Regions from separate parts of the Streptomyces sp. E-08 genome, predicted to be linked through region 1. Evidence: riboswitches for the same ligand, from Rfam matches in the RefSeq annotation. Region 1 holds a riboswitch; each other region holds the start of a gene.

Evidence for each region. A riboswitch is a leader RNA that binds a small molecule or an ion and turns the genes downstream of it on or off. The one in region 1 is predicted to bind cyclic di-AMP.
Region 2: another riboswitch for cyclic di-AMP. It lies ahead of ACN9MM_RS20815 (M23 family metallopeptidase); the one in region 1 lies ahead of ACN9MM_RS32385 (M23 family metallopeptidase).
Region 3: another riboswitch for cyclic di-AMP. It lies ahead of ACN9MM_RS37475 (transglycosylase SLT domain-containing protein); the one in region 1 lies ahead of ACN9MM_RS32385 (M23 family metallopeptidase).

Annotation. Positions count from the first base shown of each region.
Region 1 covers NZ_CP183971.1:7,030,230-7,035,699, forward strand. The annotation lists gene ACN9MM_RS32365 (aspartate aminotransferase family protein) at 1-915, shown strand, start outside; gene ACN9MM_RS32370 (helix-turn-helix domain-containing protein) at 1,001-1,630, shown strand; gene ACN9MM_RS32375 (DUF6126 family protein) at 1,664-1,819, shown strand; gene ACN9MM_RS32380 (tyrosine-protein phosphatase) at 1,826-2,647, opposite strand; cyclic di-AMP (ydaO/yuaA leader) riboswitch at 3,021-3,177, shown strand; gene ACN9MM_RS32385 (M23 family metallopeptidase) at 3,180-4,139, shown strand; gene ACN9MM_RS32390 (SGNH/GDSL hydrolase family protein) at 4,291-5,085, shown strand; gene ACN9MM_RS32395 (STM4011 family radical SAM protein) at 5,072-5,470, opposite strand, start outside.
Region 2 covers NZ_CP183971.1:4,519,759-4,525,228, reverse strand. The annotation lists gene ACN9MM_RS20825 (PrsW family intramembrane metalloprotease) at 1-400, shown strand, start outside; gene ACN9MM_RS20820 (aldo/keto reductase) at 397-1,344, opposite strand; gene ACN9MM_RS20815 (M23 family metallopeptidase) at 1,389-2,480, opposite strand; cyclic di-AMP (ydaO/yuaA leader) riboswitch at 2,493-2,657, opposite strand; gene ACN9MM_RS20810 (PP2C family protein-serine/threonine phosphatase) at 2,859-4,070, opposite strand; gene ACN9MM_RS20805 (MFS transporter) at 4,178-5,386, opposite strand; gene ACN9MM_RS20800 (PLP-dependent cysteine synthase family protein) at 5,383-5,470, opposite strand, start outside.
Region 3 covers NZ_CP183971.1:8,198,398-8,203,867, forward strand. The annotation lists gene ACN9MM_RS37470 (phosphoribosyltransferase family protein) at 1-936, shown strand, start outside; gene ACN9MM_RS37475 (transglycosylase SLT domain-containing protein) at 920-1,810, opposite strand; cyclic di-AMP (ydaO/yuaA leader) riboswitch at 1,813-1,971, opposite strand; gene ACN9MM_RS37480 (DUF6197 family protein) at 2,353-2,955, shown strand; gene ACN9MM_RS37485 (phosphocholine-specific phospholipase C) at 3,019-5,043, opposite strand; gene ACN9MM_RS37490 (DeoR/GlpR family DNA-binding transcription regulator) at 5,237-5,470, opposite strand, start outside.

The DNA of each region.
Region 1 (5,470 bases):
GGCTCCCTCTCCGTCAACGGCGAGCAGGGCTTCCGTGAGGGCTTCGACCCGCTCCTGCCGGACACCGCGATCGCGCTGGGCGACCTCGGTGCCCTGGAGCGGGAGCTGCGCAGGGGCGACGTGGCCGCCTTCGTCGTCGAGCCCATCCAGGGCAAGGGCGTCCACGAGGCGCCACCGGGCTTCCTCCGGGGCGCCCAGGAGCTGCTGCACCGGCACGGTGCGCTGCTCATCGCGGACGAGGTGCAGACGGGCCTCGGCAGGACCGGCGACTTCTACGCCTACCAGCACGAGGAGGGCGTCGAGCCGGACCTGGTCTGCGTCGCCAAGGCGCTCTCCGGCGGCTACGTGCCGGTCGGCGCCACCCTCGGCAAGGACTGGATCTTCAAGAAGGTGTACTCGTCGATGGACCGGGTCCTGGTCCACTCGGCGAGCTTCGGATCGAACGCGCAGGCCATGGCCGCCGGGCTCGCCGTCCTGTCGGTCATGGAGGACGAGGACACCGTCGCCCACGCCCGCCGGATCGGCGACCTGCTCTCGGGCCGCCTGAAGGAGCTCGTGCCCCGGTACGAGCTGCTGCACGAGATCCGCGGGCGCGGCCTGATGATCGGGATCGAGTTCGGGCGACCGTCCTCGCTCGGGCTGCGCGGGCGCTGGACGATGCTCCAGGCGGCCCGCAAGGGCCTCTTCGCCCAGATGGTCGTCGTCCCGCTGCTCCAGCGGCACCGGATCCTCACCCAGGTGTCCGGGGACCACCTGGAGGTGATCAAGCTGATCCCGCCGCTGATCATCGACGAGGCGGACGTGGACCGGTTCGTCACGGCCTTCACCGCGGTCATGGACGAGGCCCACGGCGGCGGCGGACTGATGTGGGACTTCGGGAAGACGCTGGTCAAGCAGGCGGTCGCGCAGCGCTGACCGGATCTCGACGCGGATCCCGTCCGGGTTTTGCCTCTGAGGCAAGAAACTTGCCTCAGAGGCACGAACCTGGCGGAATGGACGCATGGACCACGTCCCCGGGGAGACCTACCCGGACCCCGCCACCCCCGGCGTCCTGCCCGACGTCGCCCCGCAGCTGCGGGCCCTGCGCCGCCGTCGGGGACTCACCCTGGAGGCCGCCGCCCAGCGGGCCGGCCTCTCGCCGGCCCACCTCTCGCGCCTGGAGACCGGGAACCGGCAGCCCTCGCTCCCGATGCTGCTCGCCCTGTCCCGCATCTACGGTACGACGGTCTCCGAGCTCCTGGGAGAGGCGCCGCCCGAGCGCGACCCCGTCGTCCGGGCCGGCCGCTCCGAACCCGTCGAGGCCGACGGCTGGATCTACCGCCAGGCGGGCGGAGCCGGCCGCGCGCTCCAGTGCCTGCGGGTCCACGTGCCGTACGCCACCCGGGGCGACATCGTGCGCGTCCATCCGGGCGAGGAGTGGATCCACGTCCTGGAGGGCCGGGTGCGGCTCGCGCTCGGCGAGGCCGTCCACGTCCTCGATCCCGGGGACAGCGCGCACTTCGACTCGCTGACCCCGCACCGGATCGGCGCCGCCACGCCCGGCGGAGCCGAGCTGCTCTTCGTCCATACCCTGATGCAGAGCCCCGCCGCCGAGCTGTGCCTCGGCGACGGGACCCCGCACAGGCGCTGACATTTCGTGACGATTCTTCAGGAAAGGCCCGACATGTCCCAGAAGTCCGCACCTGTCACCGGCGAGGAGCGCGGTGAGGGCAAGTTCCCCAAGGGGCTCGTGCTCCGCCTCTTCGCCTATCTGATCGCCGGCCACCTCTTCGCCGGCTTCCTCTACCTGCTCTTCACGCTGGGCGGGCAGAACCAGTAGCCGGGGCTACGCCTCCGTGAGCAGGCGCTCCCGCAGCCGCTCGCGGGTCTCCGGGGCCAGCTTCAGGCCCTCGGTGAGGTAGGCGTCCACCGAGCCCCAGGTCGCCTCGATCGTCTCGAAGGCGGCCCGCAGATACTCCACCCGCGCGTCGAAGAGCGGGCTCAGCAGCTCCATCACCTCGGGCGACATCGCGTCCGGGGCGGTGGAGCTGCGGCGCACCTTGTAGCGGCGGTGCGGGTCGTTCGACTTCACGTAGTCGGCCTCGATCGCCTCCCGCTCGACCCCGACCGCGAGCAGGGTGATCGCGATGGCGAGCCCGGCCCGGTCCTTTCCGGCCGCGCAGTGCATCAGGACCGGGACGCTCTCCTCGGCCATGGAGTGCAGGATCCGGCTGTGCTCCGAGGTCCGCTCGACGATCATCTTCCGGTACGAACGGGACATCCGGGCGGCCGCCTTGCCGTCGCCGAGGATCCCCCGGAGCTGGTCGGTCTCGCCGTCACGCACCAGCTTCCAGAACTCCTTGCCGTCGGCCGGGTCGTTGAGCGGTATGTTCACGTTCCGTACGCCGGGCAGCTCGACGTCCGCGCCCTCGACCTTCCGGTCCGACTCGTTGCGGAAGTCGAAGATCGTGTGCAGGCCGAGCGAGGCGAGGAAGGCGGCGTCGTCCTCCGTCGCGTGGGCGAGGTGGCCGCTGCGGAAGAGGCGGCCGGGGCGGACGGCGCGCCCGTCCGTCGTCGGCAGGCCGGCCACGTCCCGGAAGTTGCGGACCTCCGTGAGCTCGGGCTCGGCGGCTTCGGCGGGCGGGACCTGCGGCAGCTGCTGCGTCACGGCTGCTCCTGTTCTGTAGATCGGTTCCTGGGGCAATCATCTCGTTCGGAGACCCGGGCACGCACCCCCTCGGACGGGAATGGGTGATCTGTCCGTATTGAGGGGTTCGGCATAACCCGCCCCGGTTGCAGGGGAGATGGGGATCGGCGCGTGAGCAGCGTCATAACCGTGACGGACCGTGCCTGATCGTCTTTTCCAAATTCCCCCCGGGAAAAGGAGATCGAGGGACCGTCATCCACGGAGGGTGACCGGAATTCAGGCCGGACATCGAGGAATCCCCGAGCACTTGAAAACCGTGGCTTGTTCGCCCCGACCCCACTCGTCTAGCGTCGCGCTCACTCCGGACGGACCGCCGAATCCTGCCACCGACCGGAATCCGCACTCACCCGTACGCGGCAGGAGCGGGGGACCCAGGTAGTACGCCGATCCCTCGAAGAAGGACGGCTCGGGGTGAAGCCGCGTGAGAACGCGGCCGGACATCTCCAGTCCGAACCCGACAGCTCACCTCGTAGGCGCCGGAGAGGAATTCGCCATGCCCGCAAAGGGTAAGCACCGCCGCGTCAAGTCCAGCCGCCTGACCCGCGGCATCGCCGCCGCCGGCACCGGCGGCGCCGTCGTCGCCCTCCCGCTCCTCGGAGCCACCGGCGCCCACGCCGCCGAGAAGGCCGCCCCGGTCGCCGCTCCCGCCCACGCCGTCGCCCAGGTGAAGGCCGCGCCCGCCACCGCGAAGGCCGCGCCGAGGACGTACTCCGTCGTCCACGGCGACTACCTGTCGAAGATCGCCGCCGAACACCACCTCGCCGGCGGCTGGCAGAAGCTCTACGCGGACAACCGTCAGGTCGTCGGTGAGAACCCCTCGCTGATCCTGCCCGGCATGAAGCTCACCCTCGGCGCGAAGGGCACCGCGAAGGCCGCCGCACCGAAGGCCGCGCACAAGAAGAGCGCGCAGGCCTCCGGCAAGAACGGCGACACCTCGCGCGCCTCGCGGAGCAGCGAGCGCCCCTCGGCCCCCGCCGCCGAGACCGCCGCCGCCTCCACCCCGGCGTCGTCCTCCTCCTCTTCCTCCTCCGCCGGCACGACCTCCTCCTCCGGCTGGGTCGCCCCGGTCAGCGGCGGCATAGGCACCCCGTACCGCGCCTCGGGCTCCATGTGGTCCTCCGGCTACCACACCGGTGTCGACTTCATCGCCTCGACCGGCACCACCGTCGTCGCGGTCGGCCCCGGCACCGTCTACTCCGCCGGTGACGGCGGTGCGTACGGCAACCAGGTCGTCATCCAGCACGCCGACGGCACCTTCTCGCAGTACGCCCACCTGTCCTCGATCTCCGTCTCCGCCGGCCAGACCGTCACCGGCGGCCAGCAGATCGGCCTCTCCGGCGCGACCGGCAACGTCACCGGCCCGCACCTGCACTTCGAGATGCGGACCGGCCCGGAGTACGGCTCCGACATCGACCCGCTGGCCGCCCTGCGCCAGCACGGCGTGAGCATCTGACGCCGCTTCAGCACCCGGGGCCCGGCACATACGTGCCGGGCCTCCGGCGTATTCCGGCTTGGTGGAATCTTTATCGGTGGCATATGTCACCCGGCGTCAACCCCTCCTTACGGTCGCGTAGGTCACAGCCGAAGGGGAAGGATGTGCTCCCGTGGCAGACGATTCGAGATCAACAGACAAGAACGCATTCGGGTCGTACGCGGCGATCGGTGACAGCTTCACCGAAGGCGTCGGAGACCCCGGGCCCGACGGGACGTACGTCGGCTGGGCGGACCGCTTCGCGGTGCTGCTCGCCGACGAGCTGCCGGAGCATGACGACTTCCGCTACGCCAACCTGGCCGTACGCGGGCGCCTCCTCGACCAGATCGTGGCGGAACAGGTTCCCCGGGCGAAGGAACTCGCCCCCGACCTGGTGACCTTCTGCGCGGGCGGCAACGACATCATCCGCCCCGGAACGGACCCCGACGAGGTGGCCGAGCGCTTCGAGCGCGCCGTCGCCGACCTCACCTCCGCCGTCGGCACGGTCATGGTGACCACCGGCTTCGACACCCGCGGCGTGACCCTCCTCAAGCACCTGCGCGGCAAGATCGCCACCTACAACGGCCACGTCCGGGCCATCGCGGACCGCTACGACTGCCCGGTCCTCGACCTGTGGTCGCTGAAGTCCGTCCAGGACCGGCGGGCCTGGGACGACGACCGGCTGCACCTCTCGGCCGAGGGCCACACCCGCGTCGCCCTGCGCGCCGCCCAGGTCCTCGGCCTGCCGGTGCCCGCCGACCCGGACCAGCCCTGGCCGCCGGTCCCGCCGCGCGGCACCCTGGAGGTGCGCCGCGACGACATCCACTGGGCCAGGGAGTACCTGGTGCCCTGGATCGGGCGCCGGCTGCGCGGCGAGAGCTCGGGCGACCACGTCGAGGCGAAGCGCCCCGACCTCATGCCGCTGTAATCGGGGGTGCGGCGGGGATCCGTTCCAGGACCCCGCCGGCGAACACGTCGTACAGCGGCAGCGTCTCCAGGTGGACGTAGCCGATGTGGCAGTCGCAGCGGGCGAGGGGGCAGGCGCGGGGACGCAGGGCGGCGCGGTACGAGCCGTCGTACAGGTTTCCCAGCTCGGCCCTGACGAAGTGGCAGCGCCGCACCGTCCCCTCGCCGTCCACCGAGATCACCGACTCGCCGGTACGGCAGGGCAGCCCCGCCGAGCGGTGCGGGTGCCGGCTGTACGGGAACAGCGGGTCGAGCTCCGTCCAGCCCTCGGCCTCCGCGTCGGTGTACGTGTGCCCCTCGGCCGCGTTCACCCAGAGGTAGACGTGCGGCGGCAGCGCGGCGCGCAG
Region 2 (5,470 bases), 2.5 Mb from region 1:
GGTCTGGAGCCGGCAGCGCGAGCTGCGCACGATATCCGGCGAGCTCCCGGCGTACGCGGCGGCCGGCTGGCTCGCCCCGACCGAGCCGCTCGCGCTGTCGTCGATGCGCGCCCGGCAGCTGGCCCGCTCGTTCGCCGCCCGGACGTACGGCCCGCCGGCCGCGCGGGCGGTCGGCGAGTACGAGTCCTTCGCGACGACCCTCGCGTTCCTGCGGGACCGGGCCCGCCGCGGCACGGCGGGGCCCGACTTCCCGGCCCGGGAGCAGGAGCTGCTGCACCACCTGTGGCAGCGGCGCGCGGTCGCGTCGCCGGCCCTCACGTACGCGGCGCGGGCCACGGGCCGGGCCTGGGCGCCGCCGCAGTACCTGGACTACGACGGCTACAACCCGTACCGCAGTTAGAGGGCCGACGCCTCGTTCAGGAGCGTCAGCTCGGTCTCGGTGAGGGTGAGGCCGGCGGCCGCGACCAGGGCCGGGAGCTGTTCGACCGTGCGGGCCGAGGCGATCGGCGCGGCCACGGTCGGCCGGGCGGCGAGCCAGGCGAGGGCGACGGTGGCGAGCTCCGCCCCGTGCGCCTCGGCGACGGTGTCGAGGGCGGAGAGCACGGCCCGGCCGCGCTCGGTGTCCAGGTGTCCGGCGGCGCCGGAGGCGCGGACGCTGTCGACGGTGGCTCCGGGGCGGTACTTGCCGGTGAGGAAGCCGGCCGCGAGCCCGTAGTACGGGACGGCGGAGAGCCCGGCCCGCTCGACGGTCTCCAGGAGCGGGCCCTCGTAGGTGTCGCGGGAGACCAGGTTGTAGTGCGGCTGGAGGGCGACGTACCGGGCGAGGCCCTCGGCCTCGGCGAAGTCGAGGGAGGCGCGGAGCCGCTCCGGGGAGATGTTGGAGGCGGCGACGGCGCGCACCTTGCCGTCCTTCACCAGCTGGTCGAGGGCCGTGACGATCTCCTCGACGGGGACGGACTCGTCGTCGAAGTGCGTGTAGTACAGGTCGATGTGGTCGGTGCCGAGGCGGCGGAGGGACTCCTCCGCGGCCGCCTTGATGGTGGTGGCGGACAGGCCCTTGAAGTGGGGGTGGGCGCCGACCTTGGTGGCGACGACGATGTCGGAGCGGTTGCCCCGGGAGGCGAGCCAGCGGCCGATGACGGTCTCGGACTCGCCGCCCTCGTTGCCCTCGGCCCAGGCGGAGTAGACGTCGGCGGAGTCGACGAAGTTGCCGCCCGCGGCGGCGTAGGCGTCGAGGACGGCGAAGGACTGGGCCTCGTCGGCGGTCCAGCCGAAGACGTTGCCGCCCAGGGCCACGGGAAAGACGTGCAGGTCGGAGCTGCCCAGCGGGCGGAGAGTGGTCATGTGTGGGTCAACCGCTCCCGCCGCCGGGACTATTCCGGGTCCGCTCAGAGGCTGAGGCCCTTGGAGCGGAGCCAGGCCGCCGGGTCGATGCCGTCGCCGCCGGGCGTGTGGACCTCCATGTGGAGGTGGGCGCCGGTGACGTTGCCGGTGGCGCCGACGCGGCCGATGGTCTCGCCGGTGCCGACGGTCTGGCCCGCGCCGACCGTCATGGACGAGAGGTGGCAGTACCAGACCTCGGTGCCGTCCTCCAGCTCCAGGACGATCCGGTAGCCGTAGGAGCCGGACCAGCCCGCCGACTTGACGGTCGCGCCGTGGACGGCCTTGAGCGGGGTGCCCGTGGGGGCGGCGAAGTCGAGGCCGGTGTGGTAGCCGGAGGACCACATCGAGCCGGACTGCATGTAGGTGGCGGTGAGGGTGTACGAGGAGACGGGGAGGGAGTAGCTCGCGGCGAGCTTGGCGAGGCGCTCGGCCTCGGCCTTCGCCTTGGCCTCCGCTTCCGCCTTCGCCTTGGCTTCCGCCTCGGCCTTCGCCTTGGCCTCGGCGGCGGCCTTCTCCGCGGCGGCCTCCTTGGCCTCGGCCTCGGCGGCGGCCTTCTCGGCCGCTGCCTTCTCCACGGCGGCCTTGTCGGCGGCGTCGGCGGAGGCCTGCTGCTGCTCGGCCTGCTGGAGGATGCGGGCGCGCAGGGCCTCGCCCGCCGCGGGGGCGGTGGTGGCGGCCTGCTCGGCCTGCCCGGTGCTCTCGTCGCCCACGGTGGTGTAGGTGGCGGCGGTGAGCGGGTTCGGGTTGGCGCGGGCCGCGCTGACGACCTCGCTGTGCTGCTCGGGGAGGAGGTCGCCGACGCCGGGGATGTCGTGGGCGTCCGGCAGGTCCAGGTCCGGGAGGTCGGGCAGCGATATGGCCACCGGGGGCTTGTCCTGCGCGGTGGCGAGGCCGCCCGCGCCGACGGCCGCGATCACGCCGACGCCGAGGACGGTGGAGGAGCGTGCGAAGTTGGAGCGCTGCTTGACGACCCGGTGCCGGCCGCCGGAGCGGAGGGAGCCCTCGGTGGGGTTCCACTCGGTGTCCGGGGCGGAGGGAGCCGCACCGCCGCCGAAGGCATCGAAGGGGGCTTCGGGTGCGGGGGTGTTGGACGCCACGTGAGGGGCGCTCCTTTCCTTCCTTCTCGCCTACCGGGTTAGCTGACGGGTTCGGAGCAGGAAGGTCTCCTACGGGCTCGACCGCACGGGTGCGTGGTCCGCACGGGTGCGAAGGGGCCCGATTCACCCCAAGTGGTGGTTCCCCGGTTCCTTTTCAGGATTCGGCGCGTGCGCACGGTGCCGCCTCTTGCGACGGCTGGGACGACCGCGCTGCGTTATCGAACGTTAATAGACAGGGGGTCCCGATTCCAAGCCGTCCCCCTTGATCATTCATTGAATTGAGGGGTAATGGTCCGACTTGACCCCCCTTCAGAACACGCCGCCCAAACCCTCGCGATCTGACGTTATGTCAATTGTTATCGCAGCGGCACCCCTCGACTACGCCTGGTGACCGGGGTCCTCCGGCGGCACCACCGGCATCGTCCGGCGCCGCTCCGGCTGCCCCGTCGCCGGGCGGCTCACCGCCAGCAGCGCCATGTCGTCCGTCGATCCGCCGCCCGTGTGGAGCCGTACGTCGTCCACGAGCGCGTCGAGCAGCTCCTCGGGCCCCGGGAAGATCCGTCCGGCGAGCCGCGCCGCCGGATCGTAGAAGACGCCCTGCCCGTTCCGCGCCTCCGAGAGGCCGTCCGTGTAGAAGAGCAGCGTCGCGCCCGGCGGGAACGGCCGCGCCTCCGCCCGGTCCGGCCACGCCGCCAGCTCCCCCATGCCGAGCGGCAGCGCCGCCTCGCCCGGCTCCATTACGTCCAGCCGCCCGTCCGCGTACAGCATCAGCGGCGGCGGGTGGCCGCGGTTGACGACCCGTACGAAACCGTCGAAGGTCCCGCTCCCGTCGGCCCGCTGGATCTCGGCCAGGACGGCGGTGGTGAACCCCTCGAAGGCGTCGAGCCCGTCCCTGCGGGTGCCCTCCCTGGCCAGCGCCCGTTCGAGGCGCTGCGCCACGCCCTCCAGGGTCCGCTCCTGCTCGGCCGCCTCCCGGAAGGCGCCGATGACGACGGTGACGGCCTCGACCGCGTCCATCCCCTTGCCCCGGACGTCCCCCACCACGAGCCGCACCCCGTGCGGGGTGTCCTGGACGGCGAACAGGTCACCGCCGATGAACGCGTCGGCCTGCGCCGCCTCGTACCGCGCCGCGCACTGCAGCCCGCCGATCCGCTCGGCGGGCGTCGGCAGCACCGCCTTCTGCGCGGTCTCCGCGATGACCCGCGCCGAGGCGAGCCGCTCGCCGCTGCGGCGCACGACCCGGTTGATGAGGACGGCGAGCGCGGAGACGGTGAGGACGGTCAGGGTCTCGGTGAGGGCGGCGACCTCGTCGACGGTGCCGTTGTAGGCGTGCAGCCCGACGGAGGCGAGGACCGCGGCGACCCCGGTGAGCAGGGTCGTCAGCGTGGAGAAGAAGGGCGCGGCGATCAGCGGGGCGGCGGAGAAGAGCGGCGACGCCGTGTACTCGGGGGGCGTCGCCACGTCGTAGGCGACACCGCCCACGATGATCAGCGGGGGCAGCGCGCGGATGAACCGACGGGCGCCGCCGTACTCGGCGCGGCCCTCGCCGCCCCGCCGCCCGCCGCCCGCCGCTCCTAGGGGGTGCCCCACCTGTGCTCTCCTGCCCGGTCCGACCGGCCGCGGTCCGCACCGCGCCCTCCCAGGGTGGCCGCCGCCGCGAGGGGCGGCGACTCCCACGGGGCCGAGTGGCGTACGGGTCAGCCGGCCGCCAGCCGGCCGCCCCGGGCGAGCAGCGCCATCGCCGCCGCGCAGGTCAGGCCCACCGCGCACAGCACGAGCCACGGCGTCGCCGACCAGCCGGTGACGTCGAGGAGCGCGCCCGTCCCCAGGTTCCCGAGGGTGATCCCGACCCCGCAGACCGTGTTGTAGAGCCCGTAGTGGGTGGCGACCCAGCGCCCCCGGGACAGCGCGACGACGGTGTCCATCTCGTACGGGTAGAGCACGGCGTTCGCGACGGACAGCACGGCCGCGCACAGCAGCAGTCCGGCCAGGCCGCGCCCCAGGACCGCCGGAACCAGGAACGCCCCGCCCATCAGGGCCAGCCCGAGGACGAGACACCGCTCCCGGCTGAGGCGGCGCCGGCACCAGGCCGTGATCCGCAGCTGCCCGGCGAGCGCGACGAGCGCCGAGACGACGAACAGCGCGGTCGTCGCCGCCGTGCCGCCCGCCGCGAGCGGCAGCGCCAGATAGACCTGGAAGGACAGCACGTACGAGCCGGTCATGGCCAGCGAGAAGAGCCAGAAGGTCCGGTGCGCGAGGACCGTGCGGAACTGCCCCCGCCGCTCCCGCGGCGCCTCCGCGACCCGTACGGGCAGATGCCGGAGCTGTACGAGGGTCAGGCCGGCGAACAGCACCGCCGCGACCGCGCACGTCAGCCGGAACGACACCCCCGTCAGGGCCACCCCGACGAGCGGCCCGAGCAGGATCCCCGCCTGGTAGTACGTGTTGAACAGCGCGAAGGCCTCCACGCGCCGCTCCTCCCCCGCCTCGGCCGCGAGACAGGCCCGCACGGCGGGATTGAAGAGCGCCCCCGCGAGGCCCGTCGCGAGCGAGGCGGCGATCAGCATCGGCAGCGACTGCGCGAAGGCGAGCGCCCCGAAGCCGACGGTCCGCAGCGCGCAGCCGGCCACGATGAGCGGCTTGAACCCGAGCCGGTCGGCGAGCGCCCCGCCGACGAGGAACATGCCCTGCTGGGAGAGGTTCCGGGCGCCGAGGACGAGGCCGACGGCCCAGGCGGCCATGCCGAGCCCGTCCGCGAGGTGCGCGGCCAGGTAGGGCATGAGCATGTAGAAGCCGAGGTTGATGGTGAGCTGGTTGAGGAAGAGGAGCCGTACGGCCGGGTCGAAGGTGCGGCTCTGCTTCCAGATCCCGCCCCGGGCCGCGGCGGACGTGGTCGCCGTCGTCACCGGACACGCTCCAGGGCCCGCCGGGTCCAGCCGCTGACCGTGCCGTCGGAGACGTACGCGGCGGGGTCCTCCCGTACGGGACCG
Region 3 (5,470 bases), 1.2 Mb from region 1:
ACGGTCGTCGTGGTCGACGACGGGCTGGCCACGGGGGCCACGGCGCTGGCGGCCTGCCGGGTGGTCCGGGCCCGGGGCGCCGCCCGGATCGTCCTCGCCGTCCCCGTGGCACCGCGTGGCTGGACGACCCGCCTCGGCGGAGAGGCCGACGAGACCGTCAGCGTGCACGCGCCGGAGCTCTTCTTCGCGATCGGGCAGTTCTACCGGGACTTCTCGCAGACCCCGGACGCCGAGGTCATCGCCGGCCTGGAGCGGAACAGGACCGCGCGTGTCCCGGTCGTCCAGGACACGGACGTCAGGATCCCGGTCGGGGGCGTCGCCCTCGGCGGGCGGCTCGCGGTGCCCGAGGACGCGGGCGGCATCGTCCTGTTCGCCCACGGCAGCGGCAGCAGCCGGCACAGCCCCCGGAACCGGGCGGTCGCCACCGCGCTCAACCGGGCGGGTCTCGGGACGCTGCTCTTCGACCTGCTGACCGAGGCGGAGGCGACCGACCGGGCGCACGTGTTCGACACGCCGCTCCTCGCCGGGCGGCTCGCCGGGGCCACGGAGTGGCTGGCCGCGCGGCCCGAGAGCACCGGGCTCCCGATCGGGTACTTCGGCGCGAGCACGGGCGCCGCCGCCGCGCTGTGGGCGGCGGGCGATCCCGCGTCCCCGGTGAGCGCCGTCGTCTCGCGCGGCGGCCGGCCGGACCTGGCGGCCGAGCACCTGGCCCGGGTGCGCGCCCCGACGCTCCTGGTGGTGGGCGGTGCCGACGCGCTGGTCCTGGACCTCAACCGGCGGGCCCTGGAGCTGCTGCGCTGTGAGAACCGGCTCGCCGTGGTGGGGGGCGCCGGGCACCTCTTCGAGGAGCCGGGCGCCCTGGAGGAGGTGGCGGACCTCGCCACCTCCTGGTTCGCCGGGCACTTCCGGCGGCAGGGGATCAGTACGCCGAGTTGACGTTGTCGATGGAGCCGTAGCGGTCGGCCGCGTAGTTGCAGGCGGCGGTGATGTTGGCGACCGGGTCGAACAGGTCCATGGACGTGCCGGGCACGTGGTAGGCCAGGAAGGTCGGCTCGATGACCTGGAGGAGGCCCTTCGAGGGGGTGCCGGCGACCGCGTTGGAGTCCCAGAGGTTGATGGCCTGGGGGTTGCCGGAGGACTCGCGCATGACGTTGCGGTAGATCCCGTCGTAGGAACCGGGGATGTTTCGCTGGCCCATGATGGCCAGCGACTCACGGATCCAGCCGTCGAGGTTGTCGGCGTAGTTGGTGGCCGCGATCGGGGCTGCCTTGACGGCGGCGGAGGGGGCGGCGACGGCCGGAGCGGCCGCGGCGGCCGAGGAGCCCGTCCCGGTGGCGACGGCAGGGGCGGCAGCGCGGCGCTCGGAGCGGCTCGCCCGCTCGTTCGTGGCGGACTTCTTCGCCTTGGCCTCGGCGGGGACGGCCTTCACGGAATCCCGACGAATCGTCAGTTCAAGACCGGGGTGAATGAGTGACGGGTTGTCACCCACGACGCTCTTGTTGGCGTGGTAAAGGCTCTTCCAGCCGCCCTGAATTCCCTTCTTGTGGGCGATCAGAGAAAGCGAGTCACCACTCACGACGGTGTACGTACGCGCGGCGGCCGGGGCCGTGGGGGCCTTGACGGCGATCGTCGCGGCGGGAGCGGCGGGAGACTGGACGGCGATCTGCGGGGCGCCGGACAGCGGCGCGGCACCGGCGACGGCCGGGGCGATGAGGGGCAGGGTCAGGGCGACGCCACCGGTGCCGACCAGGGCGAGGCCGCGGGAGACGTGGCCGAGACGGGGGCGGCGGTGCTTACCGTGAGCAGGCATGACGGTTTCCTCTCCGGCGCCTGCGGGGTGAGCTGTCGGGTTCGGACGGGAGATGTCCGGCCGCGCGCACGCGGCTGCACCCCGAGCCGTTCCGGATTCCGGACCGGCGTATTCGTGGGTCCCCCGCTCCTGCCGTCGGGTGAAAAGGGAGTTTTACCGAGCGGCGGCAGGATTGGGCGTTCCGCTCGAATGGAGGTGACCGTAGGCCAGTAATGCGATCGATAACAAGGGGAGCGGATGTCGGGTATCGGGAAATGGATCACCGAATTCGCGGAATTCAAGATCGATGCCGCCGCGGGACCGTTGAACTTCCTTGCCCGGTACGGGGTGGGCGGAGATGCCGGGAAGGGGCGGGGCTCGATGAGTGAGTCGCGTCACCCGGGGCACAATGTCCGAATATGGGTTTTAATTCCGTGCTGGGTAAATAGGGCGGAAATCTCCGCGACGGGGCGTTCGGGCGGGCGACTCTCCCGGTGGGTTCAAAAGTCGCAAAACAGACATTCTTCTTGAAGGATGGAGGGAGCCGACCCAGGAGCCGCAACATGCCACCTTCCGCCTCCCTCCTCAGCCCCGACAGCCTCGACCGCGAGGCGGCCGCCCTCTTCGAGAGCGCCACCTGGCAGCGGATCGTCACGGACTGGACCGCCCCCGAGGAACCGCCCCCGGCGGAGGAGGGCTGGCGGGAGCTGCTCAGCGTGCCGGTGGACCGGCTCGTGGCCGACGCCCTGGCCGCCCTGCCGCCGGAGCTCCCCGGCGAGCGCCGGCTCCCGGGACGGCTCGGGGCCGTGCTCCCGGACCGGCTGCACTCCTGGCGCCGCATCGGCCAGGCCCGGCTGCGGCCCTCCGTGCACCTCGGGTACGCGCGCCTGGTGCTGACGGAGTGGGGTTGGCAGAACGCCCCCTACAGACTGCGTGACGTCCGCGGAGCGCGCTGCGTCTGCGGCGCCCTCCTCGCCGCCCACCGCCTCGGCTACGGCGGCGCGGACACCATGAACGAGGCGGCCGCCTGGATCATGACCGAGCTCCGGTCGCGCGGGTGGCACGGCCTGATCGGGCCGTGGAACCGGGCTCCCGGCCGTACGGCCGCCGACGCGGTGGCGCTCCTCGACGCCACGGTCCGCCGCGCCGCGCACGCGGGCCGCTGACCCCGTGCCCGCCTGCCGGGCGGCGACCGGAGGCCGCCGCCCGGCAGGCGGGGGAGGAGGGGGTCAGCCGCTGACGCTCGGGGCGCCGGTCTCGATGTGGCCGGTGTACCGGCGCGACCAGGTCCCGTCGATGTCGGCGAGGACCGTGAAGTCGTACCAGCCGCCGTTGTACGCCACCGCGTTGAAGAAGTCCTCGCGGCTGGAGTTCGCAGGCACCGTGTACGTCCACGGACCGTCCGAGCGGTAGGCGTTCGAGCGGATCGTGAAGGTGACCGGGCCGGCCGAGCTGTTGGTCATCCTGAACCACAGCGCGGTCTTGCCCGTCCCCGACTCGGGTGCGAACCGTGCGGCCACCTCGACGGCCTTGCCCGCCTTGGAGGCGTCCCCGATGAACCGGCGCAGGAAGCGGTTGGGGCCCATCATCGAGATGTCGTACTTCCCCGAACCCGACCCCAGGCCGATGTTGAAGAAGTCCGTGGCCGTGTCGCCGGGGTCGACGGTGTACTGCCAGGCGGCGGTGTCCCGGTACTGGTGCGGATGGATCGAGAAGTGCGCCGACCGCTTGGCCTCCGCGCCCTGGTTGGTCATCGAGAACCAGGCCAGGATCTTGCCCGCGGCGCCGAACTCGAAGCGGTCGAGGTTGCCGTTCGCCTGGTACGGCAGGGCGCGTGCCGGACGGGTGCCGGGCTCCTGCGCGGGCAGTGCGTTGTTCTGCGGGGCCGGGTTCGGCAGCGGGCCGCAGGTGGCCTGCCCGATGACCTTCGCCGTGGAGGGGAGGTCCGCGGGCACTCCGTACACCGGGTGGGCGAAGTCGAAGACGCCGGTCAGATCGCCCGTGACCTTCCGGCGCCAGGCGCTGATGTTCGGACAGGTGGCCGGGGTGCCGAGCGCCGCCGTCCAGGTCTCCATGAAGCGCAGCACCGACGTGTGGTCGAAGACCTCGGAGCTCACCCAGCCACCGCGCGTCCACGGGGACATGACAAGCATCGGGACGCGGAAGCCCAGGCCGATCGGGACGCCGTCCAGGTACTCGCCCGCGGTGCCCGGAGGGGCGACCGGCGGCGGCACGTGGTCGAAGAAGCCGTCGTTCTCGTCGTAGTTGAGGAAGAGCACCGTGGAGTCGAACACCTCGGGGTTCGCGGCCAGCGCGCGGTAGACGAGGTCGACGAAGTGGGCGCCGTCCCCCGGCGGGGCGTACGGGTGCTCCGAGAAGGCCTCGTTCGCGACGACCCACGACACCTGCGGCAGGGTGCCCGCGACGACGTCGGCGCGGATCGCCGCGGCGATGTCGTCCGGCGTCGAGCCGGTCACCTTCGGGACCGAGCCCATGCCCCGGTCGTACAGCGGGTCCCCGGGCCGCGCGTCGGTGAACTTCTTGAAGTACGCGAGGCCGTTGTCGCCGTAGTTGTCCTGGGCGTTCTGGTAGACCTTCCAGCTCACCCCGGCGCGCTGGAGCGCCTCGGCGTACGTCTCCCAGGTGAGGCCCGACTCGTCGCCGCCGTCCTTGCTGGAGCCGTCGATCTTCCCGCTCCACAGGAACGTGCGGTTGGGGCCCGTGGCGCTCAGCGTCGAGCAGAAGTACGCGTCGCAGATGGTGTACTGGTCGGCGAGCGCGTGGTGGAAGGGGATGTCGCCGCGGTCGAGGTGGCCGAGGGACCGGGTGTTGCCCACGCCCGTGACCCAGTTGTCGAGGCGCCCCTTGTTCCAGGCGGCGTGCTGCGAGGTCCAGCTGTGCGGCAGGTCGCCGTTGCACTGGGCGAGGGTCTCGCCGTCGACGCCGCCGGCGGCCGGGGTGTCGCTGAGCTTCCAGGGGTACTGGCGTCCGCCCCAGTTGGGCTGGTTGAACATGCCCCAGCCGCCGGGCAGGTTGCCGGCGGCGCGGTCGCCGAAGCCCCGGACACCGCGCAGGGTGCCGAAGTAGTGGTCGAAGCTGCGGTTCTCCTGCATGAGGATCACCACGTGCTTGACGTCCGTGAGGGTGCCGGTCGCGGTGCTCGCGGCGGCCGACGCCTGGACCGGCGGCAGCGCTGCCCCCGCCATGAGCCCCGCGCCGATCCCGACGAAACCCCTGCGGCTGATGGGAATCATGCCCCGCCTCTCCTGTCACGGTGTGCCCCAGCGGCACGTCGGAGACATGATGGGGGAGGGGAGCCTAAAGGTATACAGCCGTGCGGTAATTACTGTGTGAACACGCGAAGTCCTTGAGGTGGGGGCTCACCGATTGGTCCGACTTCAGACCAATGGGTCAGGTAGCAGTTCGGGCGGCGCGTCGGACGGTACGTCAGACGGTGAGGACCTTCACTCCCGCTTCCGTGAGCCGAGCCACCGTCTCGGAGGTGATGCCCGTGTCGGTCACCAGCAGGTCGATCTGGTCCAGGCCGCAGATCCGCGCGAACGCCCGGCGGCCCATCTTCGAGGAGTCGGTCACCACGACCACCCTGCTCGCCCGCTCCGCGAAGAGACGGCTGATGCTCGCCTCGTCCTCCTGGTGGGCCATCACGCCGAGCTCGGCGTC